3 regions of the Kribbella sp. NPDC004875 genome follow, and region 3 is predicted to be linked to each of the others. Evidence: riboswitches for the same ligand, from Rfam matches in the RefSeq annotation. Region 3 holds a riboswitch; each other region holds the start of a gene.
What was found. A riboswitch is a leader RNA that binds a small molecule or an ion and turns the genes downstream of it on or off. The one in region 3 is predicted to bind ZMP and ZTP.
Positions count from the first base shown of each region.

Region 1: it holds a riboswitch for ZMP and ZTP, as region 3 does, so the genes downstream of both, ACFYRH_RS15630 (glycine hydroxymethyltransferase) here and ACFYRH_RS20595 (5-aminoimidazole-4-carboxamide ribonucleotide transformylase) in region 3, are expected to answer to the same signal.
Region 2: it holds a riboswitch for ZMP and ZTP, as region 3 does, so the genes downstream of both, ACFYRH_RS24470 (bifunctional 5,10-methylenetetrahydrofolate dehydrogenase/5,10-methenyltetrahydrofolate cyclohydrolase) here and ACFYRH_RS20595 (5-aminoimidazole-4-carboxamide ribonucleotide transformylase) in region 3, are expected to answer to the same signal.

Region 1 is NZ_JBIALI010000002.1:960,963-966,649, reverse strand. Features, by position in the region: gene ACFYRH_RS15640 (YhjD/YihY/BrkB family envelope integrity protein) at 1-605, opposite strand, end outside; gene ACFYRH_RS15635 (acyl-CoA dehydrogenase family protein) at 669-2,309, shown strand; ZMP/ZTP riboswitch at 2,309-2,387, shown strand; gene ACFYRH_RS15630 (glycine hydroxymethyltransferase) at 2,416-3,864, shown strand; gene ACFYRH_RS15625 (DHA2 family efflux MFS transporter permease subunit) at 3,873-5,423, opposite strand; gene ACFYRH_RS15620 (GbsR/MarR family transcriptional regulator) at 5,486-5,687, shown strand, end outside.
Region 2 is NZ_JBIALI010000004.1:463,715-469,401, forward strand. Features, by position in the region: gene prcA (proteasome subunit alpha) at 1-120, shown strand, start outside; gene ACFYRH_RS24460 (NUDIX hydrolase) at 117-725, shown strand; gene ACFYRH_RS24465 (nitroreductase family deazaflavin-dependent oxidoreductase) at 736-1,158, shown strand; ZMP/ZTP riboswitch at 1,191-1,275, shown strand; gene ACFYRH_RS24470 (bifunctional 5,10-methylenetetrahydrofolate dehydrogenase/5,10-methenyltetrahydrofolate cyclohydrolase) at 1,295-2,155, shown strand; gene aroH (chorismate mutase) at 2,187-2,555, shown strand; gene ACFYRH_RS24480 (prephenate dehydrogenase) at 2,791-3,858, shown strand; gene cmk ((d)CMP kinase) at 3,891-4,577, shown strand; gene ACFYRH_RS24490 (lysophospholipid acyltransferase family protein) at 4,574-5,314, shown strand; gene der (ribosome biogenesis GTPase Der) at 5,307-5,687, shown strand, end outside.
Region 3 is NZ_JBIALI010000003.1:708,909-714,595, reverse strand. Features, by position in the region: gene ACFYRH_RS20615 (WD40/YVTN/BNR-like repeat-containing protein) at 1-119, shown strand, start outside; gene ACFYRH_RS20610 (ubiquitin-like small modifier protein 1) at 116-397, shown strand; gene ACFYRH_RS20605 (AAA family ATPase) at 416-961, shown strand; gene ACFYRH_RS20600 (MMPL family transporter) at 1,081-3,339, shown strand; gene ACFYRH_RS20595 (5-aminoimidazole-4-carboxamide ribonucleotide transformylase) at 3,378-4,256, opposite strand; ZMP/ZTP riboswitch at 4,275-4,352, opposite strand; gene ACFYRH_RS20590 (class I SAM-dependent methyltransferase) at 4,355-5,041, opposite strand.

The DNA.
Region 1 (5,687 bases), on a different contig from region 3:
AGGGTGTTCAGGAAGCCCGCGGACAGGATCGTGACCACCGGCCAGTACAGCTGGTTCAGGAAATCCAGCCGGTGCGGCAACAGGTCGTTGACCGCGCTCGGTCCGGCCAGCACCAGCGGCAGCACGATCACGCCGATGATCAGCGCGGCGCAATACAGGCTGAAGGACAGCGCGCGGGTGCGGACGATGCCGCGCTTGCCGCCCATCCCGTACATGATCGTGATGGTGTCGACGAACACGTTCAGCGCGCGGCTGCCGGACCACAGCGCCAGCACGAAACCGATCGAGATGACGTCCGGGCGGCCGCCGTTCAGCACCTGGTCGAGCGTCGGCGCGATCACGTTCTTGATCGAGTCGTCGGTCAGCGCCCGGGCGGCCAGGTCGACGATCTGCTGCTTGATGTCGTTGATCGTCTCGACCTCGAACCACTTGCTCGCGATGTAACCGAGCGAGCCGGCGAGCCCGAAGATCAGCGGCGGCAGCGAGAGGATCGCGAAGAACGCCCCCTCGGCCGCGAGACCGGTGACCCGGTAGCGCAGGCAGACCCCGATGGTCTGGGTGAGCAACTTCCAGGTCGTCGAGGGGATCCTGCGAACCCATGCCAAGGAGAGGGAGCTCCCACCCGTGGGTCCTGCCCCAGAACGTGCCATACCGCTTACCGTACTGACATGGCGGACCCATTCGCGGTAACGAACCAGGCTCCCCCACTGCGGGGCGTGAACTTCTTCACCCGCGACACGGCACTTGGTGACGCTCTGCGTCCGTACGCCGGTGAGTCGGGGGCGATCACGAGCGACGCCGGACTGCAGCGGATCGGCGAGCTCGCGGGCTCCGAGGAGGCCCGCGCGCACGCTCTCCCGGCGAACCAGAACCCGCCGGTCCTGCGCACCCACGACCGCTACGGCCACCGCGTCGACGAGGTCGATTTCCACCCGTCGTGGCACTGGCTGATGGAGCAGGCCGTCGGTTTCGGGCTGCAGGCCGCGCCGTGGACGAGCGACCGCCCGTCACCGCACCTGACCCGGGCCGCCGGGTTCTACCTGTGGTCCCAGGTCGAGCCCGGCCACGGCTGCCCGATCTCGATGACGTACGCCGCGGTGCCCGCGCTCAAGGCCGACGAGCGGCTCGCGAAGGAGTGGATACCGCAGCTCGCCTCGACCGAGTACGACGTACGGCGGCTGCCCGCGGCGGAGAAGAACGGCGTGCTCGCCGGGATGGGGATGACCGAGAAGCAGGGCGGCTCGGACGTCCGGGCGAACCTGACCACCGCGACGCCGGCCGGTGCCGACGGTGAGTACCGGCTGCACGGGCACAAGTGGTTCTGCTCGGCGCCGCAGGTGGACGTCTTCCTCGTCCTCGCCCAGGCGCCGGACGGGCTGAGCTGCTTCGTCGTACCGCGGGTCCTTGCCGACGGCAACCGGAACCCGTTCGCGCTGCAGCGGCTCAAGGACAAGCTCGGCAACCGGTCGAACGCGTCCAGCGAGGTCGAGTTCCACGGCACCGTCGGGTATCGCCTCGGCGACGAGGGCGCCGGGGTCCGGACGATCATCGAGATGGTCGCGGCGACCCGGCTGGACTGCGTGCTCGGCTCGTCCGCGCTGCAGCGGCGGGCGCTGGTCGAGGCGATCTGGCACACGCGGCACCGCAGCGCGTTCGGTGGGCTGCTCGCCGACAAGCCCGCGATGCAGAACGTGCTCGCCGACCTGGCGATCGAGAGCGAGGCAGCCACAGCGCTCGGTATGCGGCTCGCCGCGGCGGTCGACGCGTCCCTGGCCGGCAACGAGCAGGAGGCCGCCTTCCGGCGGATCGGCTTGCCGTTGGCGAAGTTCTGGGTGTGCAAGCGGACGCCGTTCATGGTGGCCGAGGCGCTCGAATGCCTCGGCGGCAACGGGTACGTCGAGGAGTCGGGCCTCCCGCTGCTCTACCGGGAGTCGCCGCTGAACTCGATCTGGGAAGGTTCGGGCACTGTCAACGCGCTCGACGTACTGCGGGCACTCCGCCGGCCCGAGTCGCTCGACGCCTGGCTGCTCGAGGTCGGCGCCGCGCAAGGTGCCGACGCGCGGCTGGACGCGGCGGTGAACGACGTCCTGCAAGCGCTTGCTGATCTCGGGAACGCCGAAGCCGGCGCGCGCCGGCTGGCCGCGCAGATGGCCCTGTGCCTGCAGGCCTCGCTACTGATCCGGCACTCCACTCCCGCGGTCGCCGACGCGTTCGTCGCGGCGCGATTGGCCAACGACTGGGGCGGTGTGTTCGGCACGTTGCCGAGGACGACGCCGTTCGAGCAGATCGTCGCCCGCGCGATAGGGTGAGCTGGTCGCGACTGGCGCGCTAGGTGGAGTACCACCGGGGAGCGAAATCCGTCGGCACCGTGCGCCTGGGTGCCTTCGACCCACTGCAACCGCAGGAGAGACAACGATGACTCAGCCCTTCGACGCCGCCGCCGCGTCGGCCGCGTACAACAACGCGCTCCAGGTGATCGCCGCGGTGGAGCCCACCATCGCCGGCGCGATCAGGTCCGAACTGGCCGACCAGCGTTCCTCGCTGAAGCTGATCGCGAGTGAGAACTACGCCTCCCCCGCCACCTTGCTGACGATGGGCAACTGGCTGTCGGACAAGTACGCCGAGGGCACCATCGGGCACCGTTTCTACGCCGGCTGCCAGAACGTCGACACCGTCGAGCAGACCGCCGCGGACCACGCGACCGCGCTGTTCGGCGCACCGCACGCGTACGTCCAGCCGCACTCCGGCATCGACGCGAACCTGGTCGCCTTCTGGGCGATCCTCGCGCAGCGGATCGAGTCCCCGGCACTGGCCGAGGCGGGCGCGAAGCACGTCAACGACCTCACCGAGGAGGACTGGACCAAGCTCCGCAAGGCGCTCGGCGACCAGAAGATGCTCGGCATGTCGCTGGACGCCGGCGGTCACCTCACCCACGGGTTCCGGCCGAACATCTCCGGCAAGATGTTCAACCAGCACTCCTACGGCACCGACCCGGAGACCGGCCTGCTCGACTACGACGCAGTGGCCGCGGCCGCTCGTGAGTTCAAGCCGCTGATCCTGATCGCCGGCTACTCGGCGTACCCGCGCAAGGTGAACTTCGCCAAGATGCGCGAGATCGCCGACGAGGTCGGAGCCACGCTGATGGTCGACATGGCGCACTTCGCCGGCCTGGTCGCGGGCAAGGTCTTCACCGACGACTTCGACCCGATCCCGCACGCGCACGTCACCACCACGACGACGCACAAGTCGCTGCGCGGCCCGCGCGGCGGCATGGTGCTCTGCCAGCCGGAGTACGCCGAGTCGGTGGACCGCGGGTGCCCGATGGTCCTGGGTGGTCCGCTGAGCCAGACGATGGCGGCGAAGGCGGTCGCGCTGGCCGAGGCGCGGCAGCCCGCCTTCCAGCAGTATGCGCAGGCCGTCGCCGACAACGCGGTCACGCTGGCCGAGGGGCTGATGAAGCGCGGCGTGAAACTGGTGACCGACGGCACCGAGAACCACCTGGTGCTGCTGGACGTCTCGTCGTACGGCATCACCGGACGGCAGGCCGAGTCGGCGCTGCTCGACGCGGGCATCGTGACGAACCGCAACGCCGTACCGCGGGACCCGAACGGCGCCTGGTACACCTCCGGCGTCCGGATCGGCACACCGGCGCTCACCACCCGCGGCTTCGGCGGCGACGAGTTCGACCGGGTGGCCGAGCTGATCGTGGACGTGCTGTCCGCGACCACGCCGACCACCACGTCCGCGGGTGCTCCGTCGAAGGCGAAGTACGTGCTGGCCGACGGGGTCGCCGACAAGACCAAGGCCGCTTCGGCCGAGATGCTCGACAAGTTCCCGCTGTACCCGGGCCTCGAGCTCAACTGATCGCCGGCTCAACTCATCACTGACTGCCCGCTCTCACTCTGCTGGGGGCGGGCAGCTCTCTTCGGCATCAGTACGGCGGCCAGCACCGCGCCGGCGACCGCGATCGCACCGGACACCCACATCGTGGTGTTCAAGCTGGTGATGAACGCATCGCGTACGTCGCTCAGGAGCCCCGCCGAGCCCGTCGTGGTCGCCACCGCAAGCCCACCGCCGAGACTCTTCCGCACCGCATCGGCAGCCTGCGCAGGGAGGCCGGTCGTGTCGACGTTGGAACGGTAGACCGAGTTCAGCACGGTCCCGAGGACGGCGACGCCGACCGTGCCGCCGACCTGCCGGAACGCCTGCAGCAGACCGGATCCGGTGCCGGCCCGCTCCGGGTCGAGGACCCCGAGCGCCGCGTTCATTGCCTGCGGCATCGAGCAGCCGAGGCCGAAACCGACCACCACGAACCAGATCGCGGTGTACCCGTACCCGGTGCCGAGCTCGGTGAAGGCTCCGAGCACGAACCCGGCCGCCATCACCACGAAGCCCGCCATCACGACCAGCCGGGTCCCGATCCGTGCCTCCACCGGCTCGGCCAGCTTCGCACCGACGGTCATGCCACCGATGAACGGCAGCAGCTTGAGCCCGGTGTGCAGAGCGTCCGACCCGTCGATGCCCTGGAAGTACTGCGGCATCGTGAACAGCAACCCGAAGATCGCGAACACCGACACCGTCAGCAGCACGGCGCCCCCGGTGAACACCCGCTCGCGGAACAACCGCAGCTCGATCAACGGCGCACTGTTCCGCCGCTGCCACACCAGGAACCCGGCGATCAGGACCACGGCCAGCGCGAGGAACGACACCGTGACGCCGGCTGTCCAGGAGGTCTCGCCGGCCTTCGTCACGCCGTACACGAGCGCGGCCAGCCCGGCGCTGGACAGCAGGATGCCGAGCCAGTCGATCGCCGGCCGGTTCGCGCTCCGGCTCTCCGGGACCAGCAGCGTCACCGCCAGCGCGGCGAGGAAGGCGATCGGGACGTTGATCACGAAGATCCACTGCCAGCCGGCGTGGTCGAGGAGCAGGCCGCCGACGATCGGGCCGAGCGGCATACCGATGCTGTTGGCAACGACGAAGAAGCCGATCGCCTTCTTCCGATCCACCTCGGTGCGGAACAGCACGGTGATCAGCGACAGCGCCACCGGGACGATCATCGCGGCGCCGATCCCGAGGAACGCCCGGGCGGCGATCAGCGCCCCGGCCGAGTCGGACAGCGCGCAGGCGAGCGACGCGAGCCCGAACAGGCTGAGCGCGATCGCGATGATCTTCCGCCGGCCGAACCGGTCGCCGAGCAGACCGGCCGGCAGCAGCAGCGCGGCGAGCACGAGGTTGTAGCTGTTCGCCATCCACTGCAGCTGGCTGGTCGAGGCGTCCAGGTCCTGGGCGAGCGTGGGCAGCGCGACGTTCAGCACGGTGGTGTCGAGACCGAGGACGAGGACGGCGAGACAGAGTGCGATGAGGACACCGAAGCGGCGGGCGCCGGTGAGCGTCGGCGTGGAGGTGTCGGTGGTGGTGGTCACGCATTCAAACTATCAGAAATCTTTGATAGTTGCGATAAATCAAATTACTGTAAGCTTCAACCATGGCGTCCGCACCGAGTCCGGAAGAGATCAGTCAGTTCGTCGAGCGGTTCGCCGGGGTGCTGGCGAACAGTGGCGTACCGACGATGTCGGCGCGGGTGATGGGCGCGATGCTGGTCAGTCCGAACGGCACGATGACCGCCGCCGAGCTGGCCGATCTGCTGAAGATCAGCCAGCCCGCCGTCTCGGGGGCGGTCCGCCAGC
Region 2 (5,687 bases), on a different contig from region 3:
GGTTCCGCGAAGGCCGAGGACACCACGTCCGCGTCGGCCGACGACACCGCGGTCGCGCCGCCGTCGGACGACGTACCGGTGGCTCCGCCGGAGAATCCCGACGACGACCGTCCGCTGTGACGGATCAGCACGAGAGCTCAGCCGTCACGGACACCGTGGCGGCTGAGTCGTCTCGGCCCGCCGATCCGGCGCCGTGGGAGTTGCTGGGGGAGGAGCAGGGCTTCCAGCGGTTCTTGAGCGTGCGCCTGCGCACGTACCGGATGCCGGACGGTCGCGAGGTCGAGTGGGACGTGCTCGGTCCCGAGGCCGGGGTGGCCTCCGGGGTCACCGTGCTGCCGCTGACGCCGGAGGGACGGATCGTCACGATCCGGATGTTCCGCGCCGGCCCGGACAGCGTCGTCACGAACCTGCCCGGCGGCCTGGTGGAGCCCGGCGAGGAGGTGGCGGTCGCCGGTGCCCGTGAGCTCGAGGAGGAGACCGGCTACACCTGCGAGACGCTCGACGTGGTCGGCTGGCAGTGGTCCGGCTCGTCGTCGACGTTCCGCAAGTACGTCGCGATCGCGCGCGGCTGCCGTCCGGACGGGAAGCAGCAACTGGACGAGGCTGAGGACTGTGTGCCGGTCGAGCTGTCGGTGGACGCGTTCCGTGCCGAACTGCGGACTCCCGGTGCGATGACCGGAATCGATGCCGCGTATCTGGCGTTGGACCATGCGGGACTTCTCTGAAAGGAGCCTTATGAGCGACTGGAACGCGGGCATCATCGCGGAGTTCCGCGCCAATGAAGGCAGGGTCGGCGGGCAGTTCGAGGGCGCGCCGATGGTTCTGCTGCATCACCGCGGCCGCAAGAGCGGTGCGGAGTACGTCGCCCCGACGATGTACCTGCGAAGCGAGACCGACCCGGACGTGATCTACGTGTTCGCGAGCAAGGGCGGCGCCCCGGCGAACCCGGACTGGTACCGCAACCTGACCGCGGCCGGCGAGGCCACCGTCGAGGTCGGCATCGAGACGTACCAGGTCAAGGTCACCGACGTCACTGGCGCTGATCGCGACCGCATCTACGCCGAGCAGGCCCGCCGCTATCCGGGTTTCGCCGAGTACGAACGGCGTACCGCGGGCGTTCGCACGATTCCGGTGCTGGAGCTCAGCCGGACGCCGTGAGGTCTGGGCCCGCCCGAAGGGTCGGTATCCTGAGGGCGGACCGCGACTGGCGCTGAGGTGGACGACCACCGGGGAACGGTCTGCCATCCGGCTTCGCCGCGCGCCTGGGCACCTTCGTCTTCCGAGGAGTGCACAGATGACAGCCGAGTTGATGACCGGGACCGAGTTGGCCGCCGAGATGGTGGCCAAGGCGGCCGAGCGCGCGCAGGCGGTGCAGGCGCAGTACGGCGTCCAGCCGTGTCTGGCGACCGTGCTGGTCGGTGACGATCCCGCGTCGGCGACGTACGTGCGGATGAAGCAGAACCGGTCGAAGAAGGCCGGGATCGCGTCCCGGAGCATCGTGCTGCCCGCCGAGACCACGACCGAGGAACTGGTCGGCGAGATCACGAAGCTCTCCACGGACCCGGCGGTGCACGGGATCCTGCTGCAGCACCCGGTGCCGGCGCAGATCGACGAGCGGGCCGCGTTCGAGGCGATCGACCCGGCGAAGGACGTCGACGGCGTGACGATGCGGTCGTTCGCCGCGATGGCCTTCGGGGATCCCGGGTTCCGCTCGGCGACGCCCGGCGGGATCCTCCGGTTGCTCGAGGCGTACGACGTACCGCTCGAAGGTGCGCACGCGGTGGTGATCGGCCGCAGCCCGATCCTCGGTAAGCCGGCCGGCATGTTGCTGCTGGCATCGAACGCGACCGTGACCTACGCGCACTCCCGGACCCGGGACCTGCCCGACCTGGTGCGGACCGCGGACGTACTGATCGCCGCGGTCGGGAAGCCGAACTTCGTCCGCGGTGACTGGCTGAAGCCGGGCGTCGTGGTGGTCGACGCGGGCTACAACGAGGGCAATGTCGGGGACGTGCATTTCGAGGAGGCCGCGGCGGTCGCCCGGCTGATCACCCCGGTTCCGGGCGGCGTCGGGCCGATGACGATCGCGCTGCTGCTGGAGCAGACGGTCGACGCTGCTGAGACGGCTGTCCGCTCTTTGACTACATTGGCCTAAGGTTTGGGGGAGACGACCAAGGAGGCGAGACGTGGCGGTACGGGCGATCCGGGGGGCCACCCAGCTGGACGTGGACGAGCGTGAGCATCTGCTCGAACGGTCCGCGGAGCTGGTGAAGGCGGTCCTGGAGGCGAACGATCTGGAGAACGAGGATCTGATCAGCATCCTGTTCACCGTCACGTCGGACCTGCGCTCGGAGTTTCCCGCCGTCGCGGGCCGCCAGATCGGGCTGACCGACGTACCGCTGATGTGCATGCAGGAGATCCCGGTCCCGCACGCGCTGCCGCGGGTCGTCCGCCTGATGGTGCACACCGAGACGTCGCGGTCGCGCGACAAGATCCAGCACGTCTACCTGCACGGCGCCGTCGCCCTCCGTCCCGACCTGACCGGCGCCCAGTGACAGTGCTCTTGGCCGGGCCTCCGGCGCCGGCGCGGTCATGGGGCTGTGACTCCCGGCCTTCCCTCGTCGCTCCAGTCGCGGTGCTTGATGCCGCGCTGGCGCGCGGCAGGTCGCGGGGTCTGGTTCCCGGTCTTCCCTCGTCGCTCCAGTCGCTGCGCTCCCTGCGCTTCTCAGTCCAGACCGGGGACCCCGCGACCGGGCTCCCTGCGCTCCTCAGTCCAGGCCGGGAGGCCCCATGACCGAGCTCCGCGGCCCGGTCCGGATCGTCGGCACCGGGTTGATCGGTACGTCGATCGGTCTCGCGCTGGCGCGGCTCGGGGTGGTCGTCGAACTCGTCGACGGGAACGCGGACAACGCGCTGATGGCCGAGCGGATCGGGGCCGGCGCGCGCCGGGTCGATATCGCGCCGCAGCTGGTCGTGGTCGCCGTACCGCCGGATCACGTCGGCGCGGTGATCGCCGAGCAGCTCGCGCAGACCGAGAGCGCGGTCGTCACCGATGCGGCCAGCGTGAAGTCCAAGCCACTCGCTGACGCCCGCCGCCTGACCGGTGACCTCAGCCGGTACGTCGGCAGTCACCCGATGGCAGGCTCCGAACGGAACGGCCCGCTGGCCGGCCGCGCCGACCTGTTCGACGGAGCCACCTGGGCGATCACACCGCACGAGACCAGCGACCCCGAGGCCGTCGACCTGGTGCGGCGACTGGCCGAAGCAGCGGGCGCTCGGACCGTCGAGATGTCCGTCGAGGACCACGACCTCGGCGTCGCCCGGGTGTCACACCTGCCGCACCTGATGTCCGCGCTCGCCGCCGGCACCCTCGCGGACGCGCCGTTGTCCCACCTGGAGCTGTCCGGTCAGGGCGTCCGCGACGTCACCCGGATCGCCGCCGGCGACCCGGCGCTGTGGACCCAGATCGTGTCCGCGAACTCGACCGCGCTCAGCGGCCTGCTGGAGCAGATCCGCGGCGAGCTCGACCGGCTTCTCGTTGCTCTCGGCAAGGAAGAGGCCGGCGACGAACTGACCGCCATCCTCGGCCAGGGTGTCTCCGGCGCGGTCCGGGTGCCGGGCAAGCACGGTACGCCGCACATCGACCTGGTCACCGTCCTGGTCACGATCCCCGACCGCCCCGGCCAACTCGCCCGGCTGTTCGCGGACGCGGCCGAGTCCGGCGCCAACGTCGAGGACCTGCGGATCGACCACAGCCCGGGCCGTCCCGTCGGTGAGGTCGAGCTCGCCGTCAAGCCCGCCTCCGTCGACCAACTCGTCGACGTCCTCACCGAGCGTGGATGGGTGGTCCACCGCTAAGTTTGTCCCCACTCGACGGTAATCTTCGGGACATGATCATCGCTGTCGACGGGCCGAGCGGTTCCGGTAAATCGAGCACCGCCCGCGGAGTGGCCACGCGCCTCGGACTGCGGTTCCTGGACACCGGAGCGACGTACCGCGCGGTGACCTGGTCGGCCGTGCAGCGCGGGCTGGATCTGGACGACACGGCGGCGGTGGCGCAGCGCGCCCGCGAGCTGCGGCTGGAGATCAGCACCGACCCGGGCAACCAGTTCGTGATCGCCGACGGGACCGACGTCACGGCCGCGATCCGGGAGCCCAGGATCAGTGAGGTGGTCTCGAAGATCGCCACCAATCTGGACGTCCGCAAGGAACTGATCCGCCGCCAGCGGGCGATCATCGACGACGCGCAGCCGAGCGGCGGGATCGTCGTCGAGGGCCGCGACATCGCCACCGTGGTCGCGACCGACGCCGAGCTCAAGGTCCTGCTGACCGCCGACCAGGAGGCCCGGATGGCCCGCCGCGGCGCCGAGCTGGCGGCCGGTTCGGTGACCGCGGAGGAGCTCCGCGACCAGATCGTCCGGCGCGACGCCGACGACTCGACCGTCTCGGAGTTCCAGGTCGCCTCCGACGGGGCGGTCACCATCGACTCGACGTACATGACCCTGGAGGAGGTCGTCGACGTGATCTGCCGACTGGCTAAGGAGGCCGAGACAGTTCCCCGGGGCCGGGATTCATGACGGCCGAGATCACCGGAGACAAGGATCTGCACAAGGAACCTCCCCGTACGGACGATCTGTCCGCACTGCCGTACCGCCTGGCGCTCCCGATGCGGAAGGTCGCCAAACCGTACTTCTTCCGCAAGTACGACCTGACCATCCACCACGAAGAGCGGTTCCCGCTCACCGGCCCGTTGCTGATGGCGCCGAACCACCTGAGTCTGCTGGATGCCCCGCTGCTCGGCGCGGTCGCGCCGCGGATGCTGCACCAGCTCGGCAAGATCGAGGTGTTCGGGGGGTTCCAGGGCACGTTCTTGCGCCGGATCGGTCAGATCCCGGTCGACCGGTCGTCGTACGACATGCTCGCGGTCCGGCGCTCGATCCAGGTGCTCCGTGACGGGCGGGTGCTGAACATCTACCCCGAGGGCACCCGCGGACCGGGCGACTTCAGCCGGATCAAGGTCGGGATCGCGTACCTCGCGATGGTCACCGGCGCGCCGATCCTGCCGGTCGCGCTGATGGGAACGCGGTTGCCGGGGGCCGGCGTGGAGGGTCATCCGCCGGCCGGGAGCCGGATCGACGTGGTGTACGGCGAGGCTTTCGCCGTCGACCGCGTACCCTTTCCCAGGAGACATTCCGACGTACAAGCGGTCGCCGACCACATTGGCGACGTTCTGCGCGCCCACGTGAGGGCGGCCGTGGACGCTACCGGCCACCCGCTTCCGGGCTGGCGAGACCAGAGGGACCCTGATGACTGACCTGCCCACCGAACTACCGACGCACGACCGGGAAGACGCGGGCCCGTTGCCCGTGCTCGCGATCGTCGGCCGGCCGAACGTGGGGAAGTCCACGCTGGTCAACCGGATCATCGGCCGCCGCGAGGCCGTCGTCGAGGACACCCCGGGCGTCACCCGCGACCGCGTCTCGTACGACGCGAACTGGGCCGGCCGGGAGTTCACCGTCGTCGACACCGGCGGCTGGGACCCGGACGCGGTCGGCATGGCGGCGCTGGTCGCCGCCCAGGCCGAGGTCGCGATCAACGCCGCCGACGCGGTGCTGTTCGTGGTCGACGCCGTGGTCGGCATCACCGACGCCGACGAGGCCGTCGTGCGGGTACTGCGGAAGTCGGGC
Region 3 (5,687 bases):
TGTACGTCGGGACGCGGGACGGCTGCGTCTACGCGAGCGCCGACGCCGGTGACAGCTGGGTCGAGGTCGCGCGGCACCTGCCCGACGTCCTCACCGTGCGAGCTGCGGTGCTGGGGTGATCGCGGTCCGGCTGCCCACCGTGTTGCGGCCGTTCGCCGGCGGTGCCGAGCGCGTCGAGGTCGAGGTCGCCTCGCCGCCGACGGTGGCTGCGGTCTTCACCGCGCTCGAGGCCGAGCACCCGGCGCTCCGCCGTCGGCTCACCGACGAGCAGGGCGCCGTCCGGCGGCATGTGAACATCTACCTCGGCAACGACAACATCCGCGACCTCGCCGGCCTCCAGACCCCGCTCGCCGAAGGCGACGAACTGCTGATACTCCCGAGCGTCGCCGGCGGATAACCCGTAGCGTCGGTCGGCATGAGCACCGTCCTCCTGCTGACCGGCCCGTCGGGCTCCGGCAAGACCACCATCGCCCGCCTCGTCGCCACCGACGCGGCGCGCCCGACCATGCACCTCACCACCGACGAGTTCTACCGCGGCATCCGCACCGGCTTCGTCGCGCCGTACCTGCCGGGGTCCCAGCGGCAGAACGAGGTCGTGATCGAGGCGATCGTCGCGACCGTCGAGGTGTATGCCCGCGGCGGGTACGACGTGGTGGTCGACGGGGTCATCGGGCCGTGGTTCCTGCAGCCGTTCCGCGACGCGGCCGCGAAAGCCGACTGGACGATGTCGTACGTCGTCCTGCGCCCGGACCTCGGGACGACGCTGCAGCGTGGACAGGCGCGGCCCGTTCCCGAACTGACCGACCCCGAAGCGCTCACCGGATTGCACGGTGCGTTCGCGGATCTCGGCGTCCTGGAGCGGCACGCGCTCGACACCACGCGGCTCGACGCGGACGCGACGGCTGCCGAGGTCCGGGAAGCTGTTGCCTCGGGCTCCCACCTGCTCAGCGCCAACGGCTGAGGACACCCTGTCACCATCCGCGCCGGGGGGTTGTGGGCCCGGTCCGCGCCGACCTACATTCGCCGGAGGGGCCGACGGCAGGGCCGTCACCTGGGGGGTGCCCGGGGGAGGGGCACCCAATGCACGCATTCCTGCAGCGGCTCGGGCGCGGCGCGGCACGGTTCCACTGGTTCGTGATCGCCGGCTGGCTGGTCGTGGTCGTCGGGCTGTTCGTGCTGAAGGCGGCGTTCGGCGGCACCTATGTCAACAACTACGCGGTGCCCGGCAGCCAGTCATCCAACGGTTTGAACATCCTGAACAAGGACTTCACGACCGCCGGCGGGTACTCGGGCTCGATCGTTTTCCACGCGAAGTCCGGCACCGTCGCCCAGCAGTCGACCGCGGTCCAGCAGTCGATGACGGCGGTCGGCAAACTGCCCGACGTGGTCAACGCGGTGGATCCGCTGGCGACCTCGCAGACGGCGTACATCTCCAAGGACGGCACCATCGTCAACGCGCCGGTCTCGTTCTCGGTGGTCCCGGCGTCCCTCGACAGCTCCTACCTCGACAAACTCGACGCGGCCGTCCAACCGGCTCGCACGGCCGGGCTGCAGGTCGAGTACGGCGGCGGCGCCGGCCAGATCGGGAAGCAGGCCAACGACCTCCCGTCGGAGGCGATCGGTCTCGGCCTCGCGCTGGTGCTGCTGTTCCTGATGTTCCGCTCGATCGTCGCGTCCGCGCTCCCGCTGGTGTCGGCGGTCTTCAGCGTCGGCGGCGGGCTGGCGATCCTCGGTCTGCTCGCGGCCGCCAAGGAGTTCCCGACCTCCGCGCCGACCGTGGCGACTCTGCTGGGGCTAGGAGTCGCGATCGACTACGGGCTCTTCCTGGTGTCCCGCCATCGGGAACAGCTCGACGACGGGATGGGTGTCGAGGAGTCGGCGGGTCGCGCCGAGTCGACGTCCGGCGCGGCGATCCTGGTCGCCGGCGGGACGGTCGTGATCGCGATCCTCGGGCTGTACGTGTCCGGCGTACCGTTCGTCGGCGCGCTCGGTCTGTCGTCGGCGATCGTGGTCGCGGTGACGGTGCTGGCCGCGCTGACCCTGATCCCGGCGCTGCTCGGGCTCTCGAAGCTGTTGATCCTGAACCGCAAGGACCGCAAGCACCTGGCCGCGGAACGCGAACTCGAGGACGAGCTCCCGGACCAGGCCGCGGTCGCCGAACACCGCGCGGAGGAACACGAACGCCGCGACGCCAAGCACGAGCAGAGCGCGTTCGCCCGCTGGGGGCGCCGGGTCAGCGCCCGGCCGTGGCCGTACGGCATCGCCGCAACCGTCGTACTGCTGGTGCTGGCGATCCCGCTGCTGTCGATGAACCTCGGCCAGCTCGATGCCGGCACCGATCCCGCGCAGGACTCCAGCCGGAAGGCGTACGACCTGATCGCGCAGGGCTTCGGTCCGGGCGCCAACGGTCCGCTGACGGTCGTCGTACAGCTGCAGTCGGTGAGTCCGAGCGACAAGCAGTCGGTGCTCAACGGGCTCGCCTCGACGCTGCAGAAGCAGCCCGGCGTGGCGGCCGTCCAGACGCCGACCACGAACAGCGCGGGGACGACCGCGATCATCAACGTCATCCCGACCACGTCGCCGTCGGCGGCGGCGACGGAGGATCTGGTGAACCGGATCCGCGACGACGTCCTGCCAAGCCAGCAGGAACCGACATTCGTCGTCGGCACCACCGCGGGGTACGTCGACTTCACCGAGAAGGTCGGCGGCCGGATGATCTGGCTGATCGGCGCCGTGGTGCTGCTCGCGTTCCTGCTGCTCACGGTCGCGTTCCGCTCGCTGCTGATCGGGGTGAAGGCCGCGATCCTGAACCTGCTGTCGGTCGGGGCAGCGTACGGGGTGATCGTCGCGGTCTTCCAGTGGGGCTGGGGGTCCTCGCTGGTCGGGATCGACGAGAAGGTGCCGATCCCGTCGTTCGTGCCGATGCTGATGTTCGCAATCGTGTTCGGGTTGTCGATGGACTACGAGGTGTTTCTGTTGTCCCGGGTGCACGAGGCATGGATCGCGACCAAGGACAGCCACCGCGCGGTGGCGATCGGGATCGGCGCGACCGCGCGCGTGATCACCACCGCGGCCGCGATCATGGTCGTGGTGTTCCTGAGCTTCGTGCTGGACGACGACCCGACGGTGAAGATGCTGGCGGTCGGCATGGCCGTCGCCGTGCTGATCGACGCCAGCATCGTCCGGATGATCCTGGTTCCGTCCGTGATGACGCTGCTCGGCCCGCAGGCCTGGTGGCTGCCGCGCTGGCTGGACCGGATCGTCCCCGACATCCAGCTCGAAGGCGGCGAGCCACCGGCACCGCCGGCACCGCGGGAGAAGGTCGGCTCCGCCTCCTGACCAGTGCCGGAGATCCGCCTCGGGATCGCGGCCGGAGATCAGTGCCGGAACAGGCGTACGCCGGTCGCGGACCAACGGATCCCGCGCTCGGCGCACGCGGCCGCGACCTCGCCCGACCGGATCGACCCACCGGGCTCCGCGATGTGCGTGACGCCGTACCGCTGTGCCTCCTCGACGTTGTCGCTGAAGGGCAGGGCGCCGTCGGACACCATCGTGACGCCGGTGAGCGGTTCGTCCGAACAGCGTGACCACCAGAGCGCGGCCTTCTCGCCGGCCAGCCGCGTGCAGTCCACACGCGACTGCTGACCGGCACCGATCCCGATCGCCATGCCGTCCTTCACCATCACCACGGTGTTCGATTGGGTGTACCGGGCAACGATCATGCCGAGGACGGCGTCGTCGGGGAGGTCGGCCGGGATCGGCAGTGCGTCGCGCTCCTGCGTCAGCCGTACGCCGAAGATCTCGCGCGCCTCTTCAGCCGGTGGCTCGAACTCCGGGTCGATCTCCAGCACGAGATAGGTCCCGCGCTTCTTCGCCGCCAGGATCTCGATGACGCCCTCGTCGTACCCGGGCGCGATGATCCCGTCCGACACCACCCGCTTCAGTACGCCGGCCAACTCCAGGTCGACCGGGTGCGAGACCGCGACGAAATCGCCGTACGACGACTTCGGATCGGCGTCCCGAGCCCTGCTGTACGCCTCCGCGACGGTCGCGCCGAGCGCCGCACCGGCGGGGGACACGTGCTTGTACGACGCCGCCGCGGGCCTGCCGAACCTTCGCGCGGCCTCCCGCACCAACTGCCAGCCGGTCAGGGCGTCGAGGATGTTGATGTACGACGGTTCGCCGGCCAGCACCGTGAACGGCGCGTGCTCCAGAGCGGCCGCTTGATGAGGATTCATGCCGTACCGCAGACGCATCGGGACCTCCGAGTCGATCGGAGGCGCCCAGGCGGACGACGCCTTGCTACTTCGCTCCCTGGTGGTGATCCACCCTCGCCAGTCGCGGTGCCGCCAGCCTACTTCGTAGCGCGGACAACCAGCAGCCGCGAGTCCTCGGCGAGCGGCTCGCCGTGCCATCCGCCGTCGATGGTCACGCCCGTGAAACCGGCGATCCGGAGATCGGCCAGGAGTTCGTCGGCCGACCGGAAGTACAAGACGTTGCGGTAGACCGCGTCGTGGCCGTCGGGGAACACGTTGTGCGCGTCGAACACCACCCGGCCGTCCGCGATCTCGATCAGCTCGAGCCACTCCTTCAAATGCCCGACCGCGGTGTCGCGTTCGCCGTACGTCGCCTCGCTCGTCCACTGCTCCCACGCGCGCATCGCCGGGTTGCGGGACTCGAACGCGAACACCCCGCCGGAACGCAACGCGGCGGCGATCGCGCTCACCGACGCCTGGTGTTCGGCGACATGCATCATCGTGTTGCCGCTGCTCACCACGAGATCGACATCGCCCGTCGGCCGCACCACGTGGTGGTCCCCGTCGATCCAGGTGACGCCGTCGGCTCCCGGCTGCCGGCGCGCATACCCGAGCATCGTCGTACTCGGGTCAATGCCGATCACCACCCGGCCCGGCGCGACCAGCGATCGGGTCAGCATGCCGGTGCCACACCCGAAGTCGATGACCTTCGCTGCACCCTCCGCCAATGACCGGTAATACGCATGGTCGTCACCCGGCGGGTTGTCCAGGTCATAAAGCTCCACCAACGACTCATCGCCATACGGGTCACCAGTCACGCCCCGCATGCTAGGCACCCCCATCCCCCCGAACCAGCCAATAACCACCCCGGCGCGCCACCCCGCCCCAGCCAACGGCGCCCTACCCCAGCCAACGGCGCCCTACCCCAGCCAACGGCGCCCCGCCCCACCCAACGGTGCCCCGCCCCACCCAACGGTGCCCCGCCCCACCCAACGGTGCCCTGGCACAGGCAACGGTGCCCGGGCACAGGCTACGGTGACTGGGCCAGGCAACGGTGCCCTTGCACAGGAAATAACAGGCCTTCACGCACCACGTCCTGTGCAAGCCACCGCCCGGTGGCACCCACAGCCGCCGCACAGCACTGGCCCGTGCGGCGCCACCGCCCGGTCCGCACGGCCCACCCAGTTCGCCCAGCCAACGGTGCCGTGCCCCAGCTAACGGTGCTGTGACCCAGCTAACGGTGCCCTGGCACAGGAAATAACAGGCCTCCACGCACCACGTCCTGTGCAAGCCCCGGCCCCGTCCGGTGGCACCCACAGCCGCCGCACAGCACTGGCCCCGTGCGGCGCCCCCCGCCCGGTCCGCCCAGCCTGGGCGCCCGTGTGTCATCTCGTGGGTTGCCCCCTGAGGTGGTGGGTTGCCGCCCGGAAA